DNA from 3 places in the Pseudoalteromonas sp. 78C3 genome. Region 1 is predicted to be linked to each of the others. Evidence: predicted binding sites of a transcription regulator. Region 1 holds the regulator's gene; each other region holds the start of a gene.
The links. The regulator FliA, encoded in region 1, starts transcription of late flagellar genes. The targets are predictions, from matches to a motif close to CTAAAGNTNNNNNNNNNNNNGCCGATA.

Region 2: CXF76_RS06550 (VC2046/SO_2500 family protein) is a predicted target of FliA. The motif match lies at 3,136-3,162, and genes of this name have one in related genera.
Region 3: fliS (flagellar export chaperone FliS) is a predicted target of FliA. The motif match lies at 1,591-1,617, and genes of this name have one in related genera.

Annotation. Positions count from the first base shown of each region.
Region 1 is NZ_PJAV01000128.1:20,135-24,707, forward strand. Features, by position in the region: gene flhF (flagellar biosynthesis protein FlhF) at 1-618, shown strand, start outside; gene CXF76_RS06715 (MinD/ParA family ATP-binding protein) at 611-1,471, shown strand; gene CXF76_RS06720 (RNA polymerase sigma factor FliA) at 1,498-2,208, shown strand; gene cheY (chemotaxis response regulator CheY) at 2,249-2,632, shown strand; gene CXF76_RS06730 (protein phosphatase CheZ) at 2,650-3,423, shown strand; gene CXF76_RS06735 (chemotaxis protein CheA) at 3,439-4,573, shown strand, end outside.
Region 2 is NZ_PJAV01000127.1:31,665-36,237, forward strand. Features, by position in the region: gene CXF76_RS06530 (MHYT domain-containing protein) at 1-1,779, opposite strand, end outside; gene CXF76_RS06535 (YgjP family zinc-dependent metalloprotease) at 2,124-2,756, shown strand; tRNA gene CXF76_RS06540 (tRNA-Tyr) at 2,866-2,950, opposite strand; tRNA gene CXF76_RS06545 (tRNA-Tyr) at 3,000-3,084, opposite strand; gene CXF76_RS06550 (VC2046/SO_2500 family protein) at 3,197-3,724, shown strand; gene CXF76_RS06555 (DUF6172 family protein) at 3,904-4,206, shown strand; gene CXF76_RS06560 (GGDEF domain-containing response regulator) at 4,400-4,573, shown strand, end outside.
Region 3 is NZ_PJAV01000009.1:140-4,712, forward strand. Features, by position in the region: gene CXF76_RS00230 (sigma-54 dependent transcriptional regulator) at 1-1,318, opposite strand, end outside; gene fliS (flagellar export chaperone FliS) at 1,752-2,153, shown strand; gene CXF76_RS00240 (hypothetical protein) at 2,162-2,461, shown strand; gene fliD (flagellar filament capping protein FliD) at 2,607-4,037, opposite strand; gene CXF76_RS00250 (flagellar protein FlaG) at 4,098-4,517, opposite strand.

The DNA.
Region 1 (4,573 bases):
ACAACAACAGTTGCTAAGCTTGCAGCGTTAGGTGCACAAAAATATGGCGCTGATAAAGTGGCCTTAATAACCACTGATACATACAGAATTGGTGCTTATGAACAGCTTGCTACTTACGGCCGTATTATTGGTTGTGGTGTAAAGCAAGTTAAAGATGCTAATGAATTAGCTGAAGTTTTATATCATTTACGAAATAAACGTCTAGTATTAATTGATACAGCAGGTATGAGTCAGCGAGATTTACGTTTGACTGAGCAGTTAAACACGTTAATGCGTAACCAACGTGTGGATATTCGCAGCTACTTAGTACTAAGCGCGACGGCACAAATTAATGTATTACAAGAAACAGTACGTCACTTTAAAAAAGTACAGTTAAGTGGTTGTATTTTCACTAAGTTAGATGAATCATTAAGTTTGGGTGAGATTATTAGTATTGCGATTCAAAATCGCCTCCCAATAGGGTATCTTACTAACGGTCAACGAGTGCCAGAAGATATTCGTGTTGCAAATGCTGAGAAACTAGTGAAAAAGGCTGAGCAATTATATTTAAAAAGAACAAAAGCACAACATTCAAGGCACCAAGCAGTGGCGCCAAGTACAGTAGGGATGTATGATTAACACAGTATTAGATCAAGCAAGCGGCCTGCGCAAAATGAGTCAAAACAATAACAACGGCGTAAAAGTTATCGCTGTAACCGGTGGTAAAGGTGGGGTAGGGAAAACAAATGTTTCTCTAAATACCGCTATTGCACTAGGGCAACAAGGTAATAGAGTATTAGTGCTGGATGCTGACTTAGGTTTAGCAAACTGTGATGTGATGCTTGGTTTACGTGTAGAGCGCAATTTATCACACGTTTTGTCAGGTGAATGTGAGCTTGACGAGATTTTAGTTGAAGGCCCTGCTGGTATTAAAATTGTACCCGCTACATCGGGCTCGCAAAGTATGGTTGAACTATCGCCATCTGAGCATGCCGGGCTAATTCGTGCATTTAGCGAATTGAATACCGAATTTGATATTTTAATTGTAGATACAGCCGCTGGTATTTCAGACATGGTGCTAAGCTTCTCACGAGCAGCACAAGATGTAATGGTTGTAGTGTGCGATGAACCAACATCAATAACCGATGCTTACGCACTTATTAAAGTATTAAGCCGCGAGCACGGTGTTTATAAGTTCAAAATTGTTGCCAATATGGTCCGCAGTATGCGTGAAGGCACTGAATTATTTGCAAAACTATCTAAAGTTACCGATCGCTTTTTAGATGTTTCAATGGAGCTAGTAGCAACGGTTCCTTATGACGAAAATATGCGCAAAGCAACACGTCGCCAAAAGGTGATTGTTGAGCTCTTTCCAAGTTCGCCAGCCGCTCTCGCGTTTAAAGCGCTGGCGACAAAAGCAGTTAAATGGCCAATACCAAATCAACCATCTGGGCATTTAGAGTTTTTCATTGAGAAACTAGTAAACGGCTAATTATGACAACATTGGTGAATAGAGCTATGGGATATCAATCAACACAAAACTTAAATGTGATTGTTGAGAAACATGCATCACTTGTCAAAAAAGTGGCATGTCATCTAATTGCTCGATTACCACCTAGCGTTCAGCTTGATGATTTAATTCAATCAGGAATGATAGGTTTAATAGAAGCTTCAAAAAACTTTGATGCAACAAAAGGCGCAAGCTTTGAAACCTTTGCCGGTATTCGTATTCGCGGGGCTATGCTTGATGAAATGCGCCGTGGTGATTGGGCTCCTCGTTCAGTACACCGTAAAAGCCGACAAGTTGCAGAGGCAATTACTGGGCTCGAAAGCAGTCTGAATCGCGAACCAACAGATACAGAAGTTGCTGAAAAACTTGAAATTTCACTCAATGAGTACCATCATATTTTAAATGATGTTAATACCAGTAAAGTATTAGGCATAGAAGACCTTGGTGTAGATGAGGATGTTATTACTCCCGTAGGCCAAGATTTAGCGCTAGACAAACCTTTTAATAATGTTAAAAATGATCGGTTTAATGAGTCTTTGCTAAATGCAATAAAGTCATTACCAGAGCGTGATGCGATGGTACTTTCTTTATACTATAACGATGAAATGAATTTAAAAGAAATAGGACATATACTCGATGTAAGCGAATCGCGTGTAAGTCAGATACATGGTCAGGCGATGATTAAGCTTAAAGCTAAAATCAATGACTGGATAAACTAGTAGTAAGTAAACTAAGGTTAATACCTCACTGGGGGATGTTTTGGATAAAAACATGAAAATTCTTGTAGTTGATGATTTTTCAACGATGAGACGAATTATAAAAAACCTATTACGTGACTTAGGTTTCACTAACGTTCAAGAAGCTGATGACGGGTCTACAGCTTTGCCTATGTTACAAAATCAAGTGTTTGATTTTGTGGTTACAGATTGGAATATGCCGGGAATGCAAGGTATTGACCTTTTAAGAGCAATTCGTGCAGATGATAAGTTAAAACATATCCCTGTACTGATGGTAACGGCAGAGGCTAAAAAAGAACAAATAATAGCTGCAGCACAAGCTGGCGTTAATGGTTATATTGTTAAGCCATTTACGGCTGGAACATTAAAAACTAAATTAGAAAAAGTATTTGAACGCTTAGGCTAATGATGGGGGAGAGGCTTATGTCAGCACCAGCTGCGCCTCAAATAACGTTAGAACAAGCTCGTCAACTCGTCATTTATTTAGAAAACGATGAGCAAGATAAAGCTAATCAGTTGATTTTAGAGACAGCTTCGCAAGAGCAGTCTAAATTATTTGCTGAAGTTGGGAAGTTGACTCGTCAACTGCACGAAGCACTTAAAAGCTTTGAGCTTGATACTCGCTTAACTAACATAACGACAGATGCGATTCCAGATGCTAAAAAGCGGCTTAATTATGTTATAGAAATGACAGAAAATGCGGCTAATAAAACAATGGATGCTGTTGAGGCTAGTTTACCTATAGCTCAGCAACTTGCAGATGAAATATCTCATATCAAACCGACATGGGATCGTTTAATGAGCCGGGAGATTGAGCTTGGTGAGTTTAAACAACTTTGCCATAGTATCGATAAGTTTATGAATAACTCTCATCATAAAACGGATGAGCTTCAAAGCTTAATGACAAATGTACTAATGGCTCAAGACTATCAAGACTTAACAGGTCAAGTTATTCGCCGTGTTATAGAACTTGTTAGAGAAGTAGAAGAAAGCTTACTTCATCTTTTAACAGCGTTTGCTGAACAAGATGACAGTGACAACACAGCGAATAAAGTAGAACAACAAAAAATAAAAGAACCAGTTGCCACACAAACTTTAGCAGGTCCTGAAGGCCCTATTATTGATAAAGAATCGCGTAATGATGTTGTGTCTGATCAAGATGAAGTCGATGATCTTTTATCAAGTTTGGGCTTCTAAGAGGAGAGTAACTGCATGTTTGAAGTCGATGAAGATATTTTACAAGACTTTCTTGTAGAGGCAGGAGAAATCCTAGAGCTTTTATCTGAACAGTTAGTTGAACTGGAAAATAATCCAGAAGATACCGAGTTACTAAATGCCATATTTAGAGGCTTTCACACTGTAAAAGGTGGTGCAGGCTTTTTAGCTATGACAGAACTTGTTGATGCTTGCCACGGCGCTGAAAACGTATTTGATTTACTACGTCAAGGCGTGCGAACGGTCAATTCAGAGTTAATGGATGTTATTTTACAAGCGCTCGACACCATTAATGAAATGTTCGCGACTATCCAAAATAGGGATAAGCCAGAACCAGCAGATCCTGAGTTACTTCAAACCCTCCACATTTTGGGCCTACCTCCAACAGAAGCCGAGCTTAACGGAGTCGCTTCAGAAACTGACGTTGAACAACCTCTTGATGAAGTAGTTGATACGCCAATAGCTGATGAGGAAGATCCATTTGCATTTGATGAAATGTTTAGCGGAACTCCTTCGGTTAGTGATGCTGAAATAAACGAAATCACTGAAGATGAATTTGAAAACTTACTTGATGAACTACACGGTAAAGGACAAGGTCCTGCAGTTGAAAAGCCAGTAGCAAGTAGTAGTGATTTTAATGGTGATATTACTGATGATGAATTTGACAGCTTATTAGACGAGTTACATGGAGTTGGCAGTTTTGGTGAGGTTGCGAGTAAAGCACCTGAGCAAAGTAGTGCAGTTAAAGCACCTGTAGAACCAGCTAAACCAGCGTCAAATACTGCTAATTCATCAGATGATGAAATTAGTGATGATGAATTTGAAGCGCTTCTTGATGAACTTCATGGTAAAGGCACTGCACCTAAATCAATAGAAAGCACTCCAGCTGTGAAACAGCCCAATATCCCAGCTAAACCAGCTGCAAAAGCGAGTGTGCCTGTAAAAAAACCAGAACCTGTAAAAGCACCCGCTTCTAAACCGGTAGAAAAACCGGTTGCTAAAGCAGCGCCAGCAACGCCTAAAAAATCAGCGCCACCAGCAGCAGAGACGACAGTTCGCGTAGATACAAAACGACTTGACCAAATTATGAATATGGTTGGTGAGTTAGTACTTGTGCGAAATCGTTTGGTTA
Region 2 (4,573 bases), on a different contig from region 1:
TTCATTTAATAATCTAAGTAATGAACGCGCTGCATTATTTACGGTCACTAAATGTTTTTGTTGTTCTTGATCAAGTGGAGTATCCATTAATAAGTCGCTGAAACCTATTATAGAATTCATTGGGGTGCGTATTTCATGGCTCATATTAGCCATAAAAGATTGCTTTGCATAAGCAGCTTCTTCAGCTTTAAATTTAGCTTGCTCTAGTTTTTCTTCATATTCTTTGCGTTCTGTAATATCAACTAAAACACCATCAATCCACTTTGCTTGGCCTTGGGTATCAAAGTCGATGCTGCCTTTATCTAAAAGCCATAAGATTTTACCGCTTCTGTGGCGAATTCTGTATTCGATTGAATACTGACGTTTCTCTTCTACGGCTTTTGTGACGGCATCTACAATAGGTTGCTGGTCTGATTTTAAAACTAGATCGTTAAATTCAATGCAATGTTCAGTAAATTCATTAGGGTTATAACCCGTTAACTCGTTGATGCTCGGGCTGATAAAAAGCATGGTCCAGTTATCATCAAATTTACACCTAAAAGCCACACCTGGCATGTTATCCATTAAAGAGCGGTATTTTTGCTCTTTTTCTTCAAGGCTTTTTTGTAAAGCTCGTTGCTCTGATAAGTCTGTTATGAAGCCTACGTATAGAGGATTTTGCCCTGGCTGATTAACTTCTCCAATCCCCAAACGAATCGGGAATAAGTGGCCATTTTTATGCTTTGCAAAAATTTCACGGTTAACACCGATTACTTTACCTAAATCAATATTTTTAGCTTTAGAAAGGTAGCTATCGTGATGCATCGCGATAGCATCATCCATTAGCATTTTAATATTATGATTTTGTACTTCATTTTCGTGCCAGCCAAAAATTTTACTGGCTGATTCGTTAAAGCTCAAAATAATGCCGGTGTGATCAATCGTTACGATTCCATCAATGGCTGTGCCTAAAATTGCGTTTAAGCGAGACTCGTCGGCTGACTTTTCTTCAAGTAACATTTTATATCTGACCATGCCATTAAGTACCGCTACTACGCTTGTAATGGCAATCGTTGCAGTTGCAACCGCGATGGCTACAAAAGTGAGCCCAGCAGAAGCATTTGCGTCGTCATATAAAAGAGGAGATGTTGCAACAAAGCGTGTAGATGCCATGCCCATATAATGCATAGCAGCAACAGCAAAGCCCAATATTATAGCGCTGATGGCTCTATTTTGTAGGTATGATAGTTTTGGAAAAAATTTTTCAAGATTAAAGCGGCTATATAACGCTATAAACGAAAGAGCGACGGCAACTAAAATTGAAAGGCCAAAGGTCAGTGGGTCATAGCGCAACATTGGGGAAAGCTCCATTGCAGCCATACCGCTGTAATGCATTGTACCAATACCAGCCCCTAGTAAGATCGAGCAAATGCTGAGCACTCTAAAGTTTCCATCACTATTTACAAGTATTGATACCGCATACTGACATGCTAATAAAGCAGGAAGAAAAGAGAGTAGTGTGATTGTTGGATCGTAGCTTATATTAGTACATAGCGAAAAAGCTAACATACCTATAAAGTGCATACTCCAAATACCAGAAGAAAATACAGTTGCTGCGGTTATATTTGCTAAACGTTGATAACGAGGGAATTTAGTCTCTTTTGCTAAATCAATGAGCTTAGTAGTAAAAAAAGCAGCAAAAATGGCTATTAATACAGACATTGAGACTAGAAGAGGGTCGTAAACCCCATTAAGTATTAGGCTTGGATCTTGGTCTGTAATGAAGAAAGCTGATAGCATAACGGCTCGAAATATAATCTTTATTTTACAAGTTTAATCTAATTTAATAATAAATGAACCGTTATTTCTAATCGCGCTATAAAGTGACGAATTTTAAGCAAGTTTATTTATTGTTTTGTTATTGAAGTAAATAAAGTGATTTAACTTTCAGTTCAAATAAAACAGACGGCTCAATCTATAGCTTATTATAATAAAGTGGATTAGGAGTTAGGTGCGACTGTATGCCTAAGAGTTTAAAATTGATGGTAATATGGATTATATAAACGGATGCTATATTTAGAGTTTAAGTCGTGTTTGAATATCAACTAAAAAAGAGTACTAGACGCAAAACAGTCGCAATAAAAGTGCATAGTCAAAAGGTAACTGTGTATGCGCCACATTTTGTCGCAAAAAAACACATTGATACTTGGTTATTTGACAAACAAGAGTGGGTTGCAGAACAATTAAAAAAACAATCGTCAATTGATGACACTAAGCAGTACCCCTTTGAATCTAAAAAAATCAGTGTTTTTTCAGAAACTATTTGTTTGAAACTGGACTCAGGCCAAGATTCCAAAGTAACCCCGTATGATGACCACTTACTTATTACAATATCTCCTCGAGTTAAAAACACTTATCAAAAGTATCGACAGCTATTAGAGACTTATTTAAAAGAGCAGCTTATTGCATACATAGAGATGCGTTTAGCGTATTTCTGTACTCAAATGGGTGAAGAGTTGCCAAATGATTTAAAAATAGGTGTTTATAAACGAAAGTGGGGGAGTTGTAATAGCAAGCGAGAACTCACTTTTAATTTACATCTTATAGGTGCTCCTTACCACGCCATAGATTATGTGATTGTTCATGAGCTTGCCCATTTAAAGTATTTAAATCATAGCAAAGCTTTTTGGCAGCGAGTAGAGGCGTTTTTCCCCGATTACAAAACATCATCTAATTGGTTAAAACAAAATGGTATGAGTTTACAGTGGGTGTTTTGATGTTACTGAATATAGGAATATAGGAATATAGGAATATAGGAATATAGGAATATAGGAATATAGGAATATAGGAATATAGGAATATAGGAATATAGGAATAGTAGAGAAGTGGTGGAGGGAGCTGGATTCGAACCAGCGAAGGCTGAGCCGTCAGATTTACAGTCTGATCCCTTTGGCCGCTCGGGAACCCCTCCACACTAATTTTATTGCATTTGGCCCCACTTAACTTAGCGGTAAGAAAAGTGGTGGAGGGAGCTGGATTCGAACCAGCGAAGGCTGAGCCGTCAGATTTACAGTCTGATCCCTTTGGCCGCTCGGGAACCCCTCCAATGCAACGGCGCTGATAATAGCAAATTGCGTATTTAAGTAAAGAAAAAAGCTAAAGAAAATTGAAATAAAGCCGATAAATATCTATCAGTTACCACAATCGGCTAAAGACTATGCAAATAGATGATTTGTTAATCACAGAGAGTCAGTTAAACAGTAGACTCAATAATAGTGTGCATGAAAATCGCCGTGGCGAATTTGCACTATTATTAGCGATGCTGTCACATGACGCACTCGACTTTAGTCAATTTCATTTACCAAAAACTGAAACAGATAATTTAGTTATAGAAGAAGAGGCGTTAAGAAAGCAATTTGGCGCAGGTCCAAAGCAACTTTTAGCCCCTGATGAATATAATATGTTGGTTGGACAATTTAATGCATCATTAATATCTCAAGAAGGAGCGCGCTGTGGTATGACAAGTATTAAGTTAAGACAATGCTTAAGCCCTGAACCACTTGCGATTAGAAATGATGATAAGCATATTTCACTTAATATAATAGATAACTGTGAGCTTGCCGTCAGAAGAAGAATTAAAAGCGAACAAACCCAACTAGCTAATCCCCCTATAGATGCAGCTGCTTTTTACGACAGCCTTAATAATGATGCAATACATCAACCACTTCAACTTATTGCTGTGTGATATATGATTGTAATAATCACCAGTTAATATATGCTTTACAACGGGTCTGCTTTATATATTTGCTAATAATTGATTTAATGAAAAAAAAGCATCCAAAAATTAAATGCAATTGCTATAATGGCGTCAAATGGTATGACATGAAATGCCATTATCATTAAACCAAGGTAATTAGGAACGTAATGAAGAAAACATTCACGCTAAATCACGAGAAAATCAAATACCCTCGTATGGTTGATGCTGCAAAGCACGAAGTGAAAAAATATTTGAAAAGAGAGCGTAATAAAACGCTACCTGAAGATGCTGACTATTGGGCATTTGACTGTAAGTTTGGTAACACAGCTGAAGATGCGCAAGTTGTGCACGTTGCTGAATTAAGTAACCAAATTGGCGAAATTGAAAAGCAAGGTTTGACCTCTTTCTACGTAGAGATTTTAGCTCGACCTGCTCAACGTCAACAGTTAGATTTAGATGATGACGAATAATACTTAACTAAATTAAGTATTCAAAGTTATAAAATGAGCCCAAGTGGCTCATTTTTTGTTTTTATGCAATAAAGATTTACTAAAAAGCATTTTTATTAGTAACCAATAAGTAGAACCCCTCTTAATTAACATTTGAATAATAAAATGTGATGCTATAGGCTGTTTTTAATTAAAAAAACAAAACATTTTTACTATGCCAATAAATTACTCTGACCATCAATTAAAACTAAGTTTAAAGAATTCTAAAGTACTTATAGTTGACGATCAGTTATTAAGCTTAATCGTATTGAAAAAAATATTATCTGAGCATTTTAATGTGACAACTGCTGGAAGTGGTGAAGAGGCGATAGAAATTTGTAATGTTGAT
Region 3 (4,573 bases), on a different contig from region 1:
AGCTAATTTCAAGTTCGGCTAAATAATCTTTAAGTTCAATACCATCATCTGGCAATAGCCCACTACCCGTTTGGCTAAACTCAGCGTCTGGCTCACTTTCGTAATCGCTAAAACCGGTGCTAAATATGTCGTTAAAAGCGTCTTTTTCCATTAACTCTTCAGGGTATTCTGGTTCGTAGGCTTCAACTTCAATGTAACGATATTTATTAGGTAAATCGGGAATATCAACCACTTTTTCAGGAAACATAATAACCATACGTTCCACTAAGTTAGCAAGCTCACGAATATTACCAGGCCAAGCATGTTCTTTTAAGCTCTCAACAGCGCGCTCGGTAAACTTAGCGGTAGAACCTGTTTGGTCGTTAACACGGCGCATTAACTCTTTTAAAAGCAGCGGAATATCATCAGCACGTTCACTAAGCGATGGGTTTTCGATAGGAAATACATTTAAGCGGTAATATAAATCTTCCCTAAAACTCCCCTCTTCAATCATTGTTTCTAGGTTACGATGCGTGGCCGCAATAACGCGTACATCAGCTTGGATAGCCTTTGTACCACCAACACGTTCGTAGCTGCGTTCTTGCAATACTCGCAGCAACTTAACTTGCATTTGCAGTGGCATATCGCCTATTTCATCTAAAAATAACGTCCCACCTTGAGCTAGTTCAAACCGCCCTTTACGAGCCGATATAGCACCAGTAAACGCGCCTTTTTCGTGGCCAAATAGTTCACTTTCGAGCAGCTCAGCCGGAATAGCACCACAGTTAACAGGTACAAACGGTCCATTAATACGCTTTGAAAGCAAGTGTACATTACGGGCAACCACTTCTTTACCTGTGCCTGATTCGCCTAAAATTAAAACATTAGCATCAGTTTTTGCCACTTGCTCAATTAAAAAACGCACATCTTTAACCGCATCGGTTTCACCAACAAGACCATCAAACGTTTTGTGTGGTTTACTGTGCTTGTGCTCGTTTGGCAACATACGCTGATACTGCTGGCAGTCGTGAAGTAACTGAGTTGTCACTTCGTGATTAAATGGCTCGCAAATAAGCCCCACTACATTAGCTATACTTAATAGTGGTTTTAGCGTTTCGCCAATTAATAAAAACGGTAATGTTGGATAGCGTTTAATTAAGCTTTCGTGGTCAAGTGATTGCAACGCTCCTAAAATAATCATGCATTCTTGCTGCTGATATTTTTTACATTCTTGTTCAAAGCAGTCTTCGCTTAATAGTTGAGCAGCTTCACCAATAAAGCCAAGCGAAGCATTTAATCCTATTGCGCGGTTGTTATTATTATCTAAAATCAAGATCATATTTAGCGAGCCGTACTTTCACTAATTTTTATAATTAGTTAAATTGTAAGCCAGTTCAGCATGGATGCAAGTGATAGCGGCAGTTTTTTGACATAAACGCCAAAAAACAGACGGGCTAGTTAAGTCAATCATACTTAATAGTTAATCATTAAGTATGGGTTATAGTTTTAACTTAGCCATTACTTAACTATTACCTAACTATAACTTAGCTCTAAAAATTAATTTACTCGGCTATAAAAATGCTATTGTTAGTAAATAAACTCAATTATAAATTTAAGTTGAAGTTACAAATGCCGATATATAGATAAGCAAAAATGCTTGGCATTAATATTGCTTTGTTCTTATAAAAGTATAAAAGCTTTATTGATTTTTTATATAAGTTTTTATATTAGCTTTCACATAATTTTATCGTTTTAAATTTTAGGATTTTCCCATGGCTCATGTCTCAGTAAAAAAATACAGTCAAGTTCGTGCTAGCAGCATTGCCGAAATGGCACCTTACGAACAAATAAACCTTATATTCAGTAATATTATTGGTCGTTTAGCTGCAACAAAGGGCTTTATTGAGCGCAAAGAAATAGCAAAAAAAGGTGAAAATATTTCAGCATGTATTTTGTTATTTGGTGCACTGCAAGATGCACTTAATTTAGAAGTAGAACAAGACCCTAGTATTTCTAACAATTTATTGGCACTTTACGATTACTGCCAACGTCGCTTAACGCAAGCTAACCTACATAACGATATTGAAGCAATTACTGAAGTATCAAGTATTGTTAAAGAAATTAAAGAAGGTTGGGATAATATCCCACTAGATCAACGCAACCCTGCGGTTTAATTTTAATTATGGATTCGCAAACACCAGCAAGCCATGCTGAGCAGATACAAGCATTACTTAGTAACATTGAAGTGTTGGTAAATGATAATAATGCAGACGAAGCTCAGCCTTTTTTAGACACTTTAAATACTGATATAAAGCAATGGTGTGAAGGCAGTGAAGGCCCAAGTGCAGAGCAATTAGAATTAATTCAGCTTCGTATAAATACCATTTTAGTTAAAGCGAATAATGCAAAAAATGAATCTTCTAAAGCTATTATTAAACATAAAAAGTCTGGTAAGGCCATTAAAGCTTATAAAAGCACCTAGTAAACAGGCCTAATAAACGACCTTTATTTTAACTAAATGTATGGCTATATCTTACTATTTGAATCAAAGAGCAATACACAATAAAAAACCGCTAAGTTTAAACTTAGCGGTTTTTTATTAAATATATAATATTCTTACTCAGTTATTAATTTGATTGCCTAACTACGCCTGGCATGTTCTCTAATTGAGCTTGGACATAGCTGCTGGTGTTATTAAGGCTCGCCACCAATAAATCCATCGCATTATATTGAGAATATAAACGAGCTGATAACGACTCCATTTTACTTGTTAAACTTTCTCTTTGATCATCTAAATCATCTAACTGATTTGTTTTACTATCAATTCTGTTTTGGATAATACCGTCAGAATCTGTATAAAAACTAACTAAATCATCAAACGACTGTGCAAAGCCATCATCATTACTACCAACAAAAAATTGCTGTACTAAACTAACATCGGATTTAATTTGATCATTCAATGTGTCACTATCCAAGCTAAGCACACCATACCGGTCAGTTGTTACTCCTAATTGTGAAAGTGATAACGAACTCCCTCCCACATTTACTGAATCTGTTATTGTATCTCGCAGTTTAGACATTACACCACGTAATAATGAGTCCCCAGCCATTACGCCAACGCCATCTTCACCTGACGCACCTAAAGTGTTACTAAGCTCTAACAACTCGTTGTAACTACTGATAAAACTATTTAAACCTGTTTTAATATTATTATTGTTCTCAGTAACTGATATGTCGCTTATGTCGTCATCGATGTCATGCAGTTTCTTAACATTAATGTCAACACCATCAATAACATTGCTAAACTCATTAGTATTACTTGATACAGTCAACGCACCATCAATTGTTATCTGTGCATTTTGTGCAGCGTTTACTTCAGTTAGATTAGTAGTATGGTTAGCTGGGTCTGTATCTGATACGTCATAAGCTAATCGAGATAATCCGCCAGTATCAGTATTATTACCGTCATCGTCTTGTACGGAAATTGTAATTGCGTTGTCTTCACCGGTTTCTTTACTAGTCAGCACTAAATGCTGACCTGTATCACTCGTGACTATAGTGGCCACAACTGAATCATTACTATCATTGCCAGTATAAGGGCCGTTATTAATTTGGTCTCGTAAATCTTCTAACGTGTTTGTAGCCGATAAAACCGTAGAAAAACTATTTGTGCCAGAACCTATCGTGATTACACCCGCACCTATAGCCTCGTCTGCTGCAAATGCAGGGGACGATAACTTATGAGCTTGTGCTAATGCGTCTACTTTTACGTTATAGCTTCCAGGCTGCGCGTTTTCATCTGCGCTAATAGAGATAAAGTCATCAGTACCTGATGTACTACGCTGCTGGTATTTATCACTATCCCCCAAAGCTTCCATTGAGGTTTGCACTTTTTCCAGTGCAGATTTCAATGCCCCTACAGCTGAAATATCTGTTGTTAAATTAGCTTCTTTAGTATTTAAACGAGCTTCAGCAGGTGCTTGTTCAGCATTAACTAATGCATCAACAATATCTGATACGGCCAAACCTGAGCCTAAGCCATTAAACGAAATAGACATACTTCACCTCTCAAATACTCAAAAATAAACTAACTTATTATTAGTAATTCAAACTACCGACTAAACCGTTTGATCAATCAAAATACCTGCCGATTCAGATAATTTAGACACTAAACTTAACACTTCCTCAGAAGGATATTGTTTAATGACTTCACCACTGTTTTTATCAAGAACTTTAATTACATCGCGGCCTGAATCTTCATCAACTTTAAATTGTAAACTTCGGTTCATTTCGCCCATGAAGTCTTGCAATTGTTGCGCCATCTCTTCTAATTGTTCACGCTCTAAAGGCTGCTTTTGCGTAGAGTTTATATCGTATTGGTTTTTCTGTAATTGCTGTTGATTTTGTTTCTCTACTTGATTTACATCATCAACAGCTCGTTCGGTTAAAGAGTGAACAACCGGTCCTACCTGCTTGTCATTTCCAGCGGTTAGATTAGATAATGTTGTAACCTCTGCATTTGAAGTAATTGTATTCATAACAGTTCCTATTTCTCACTTAATTAAACCAACAATAGCTTAATTTTAGCCCTTGA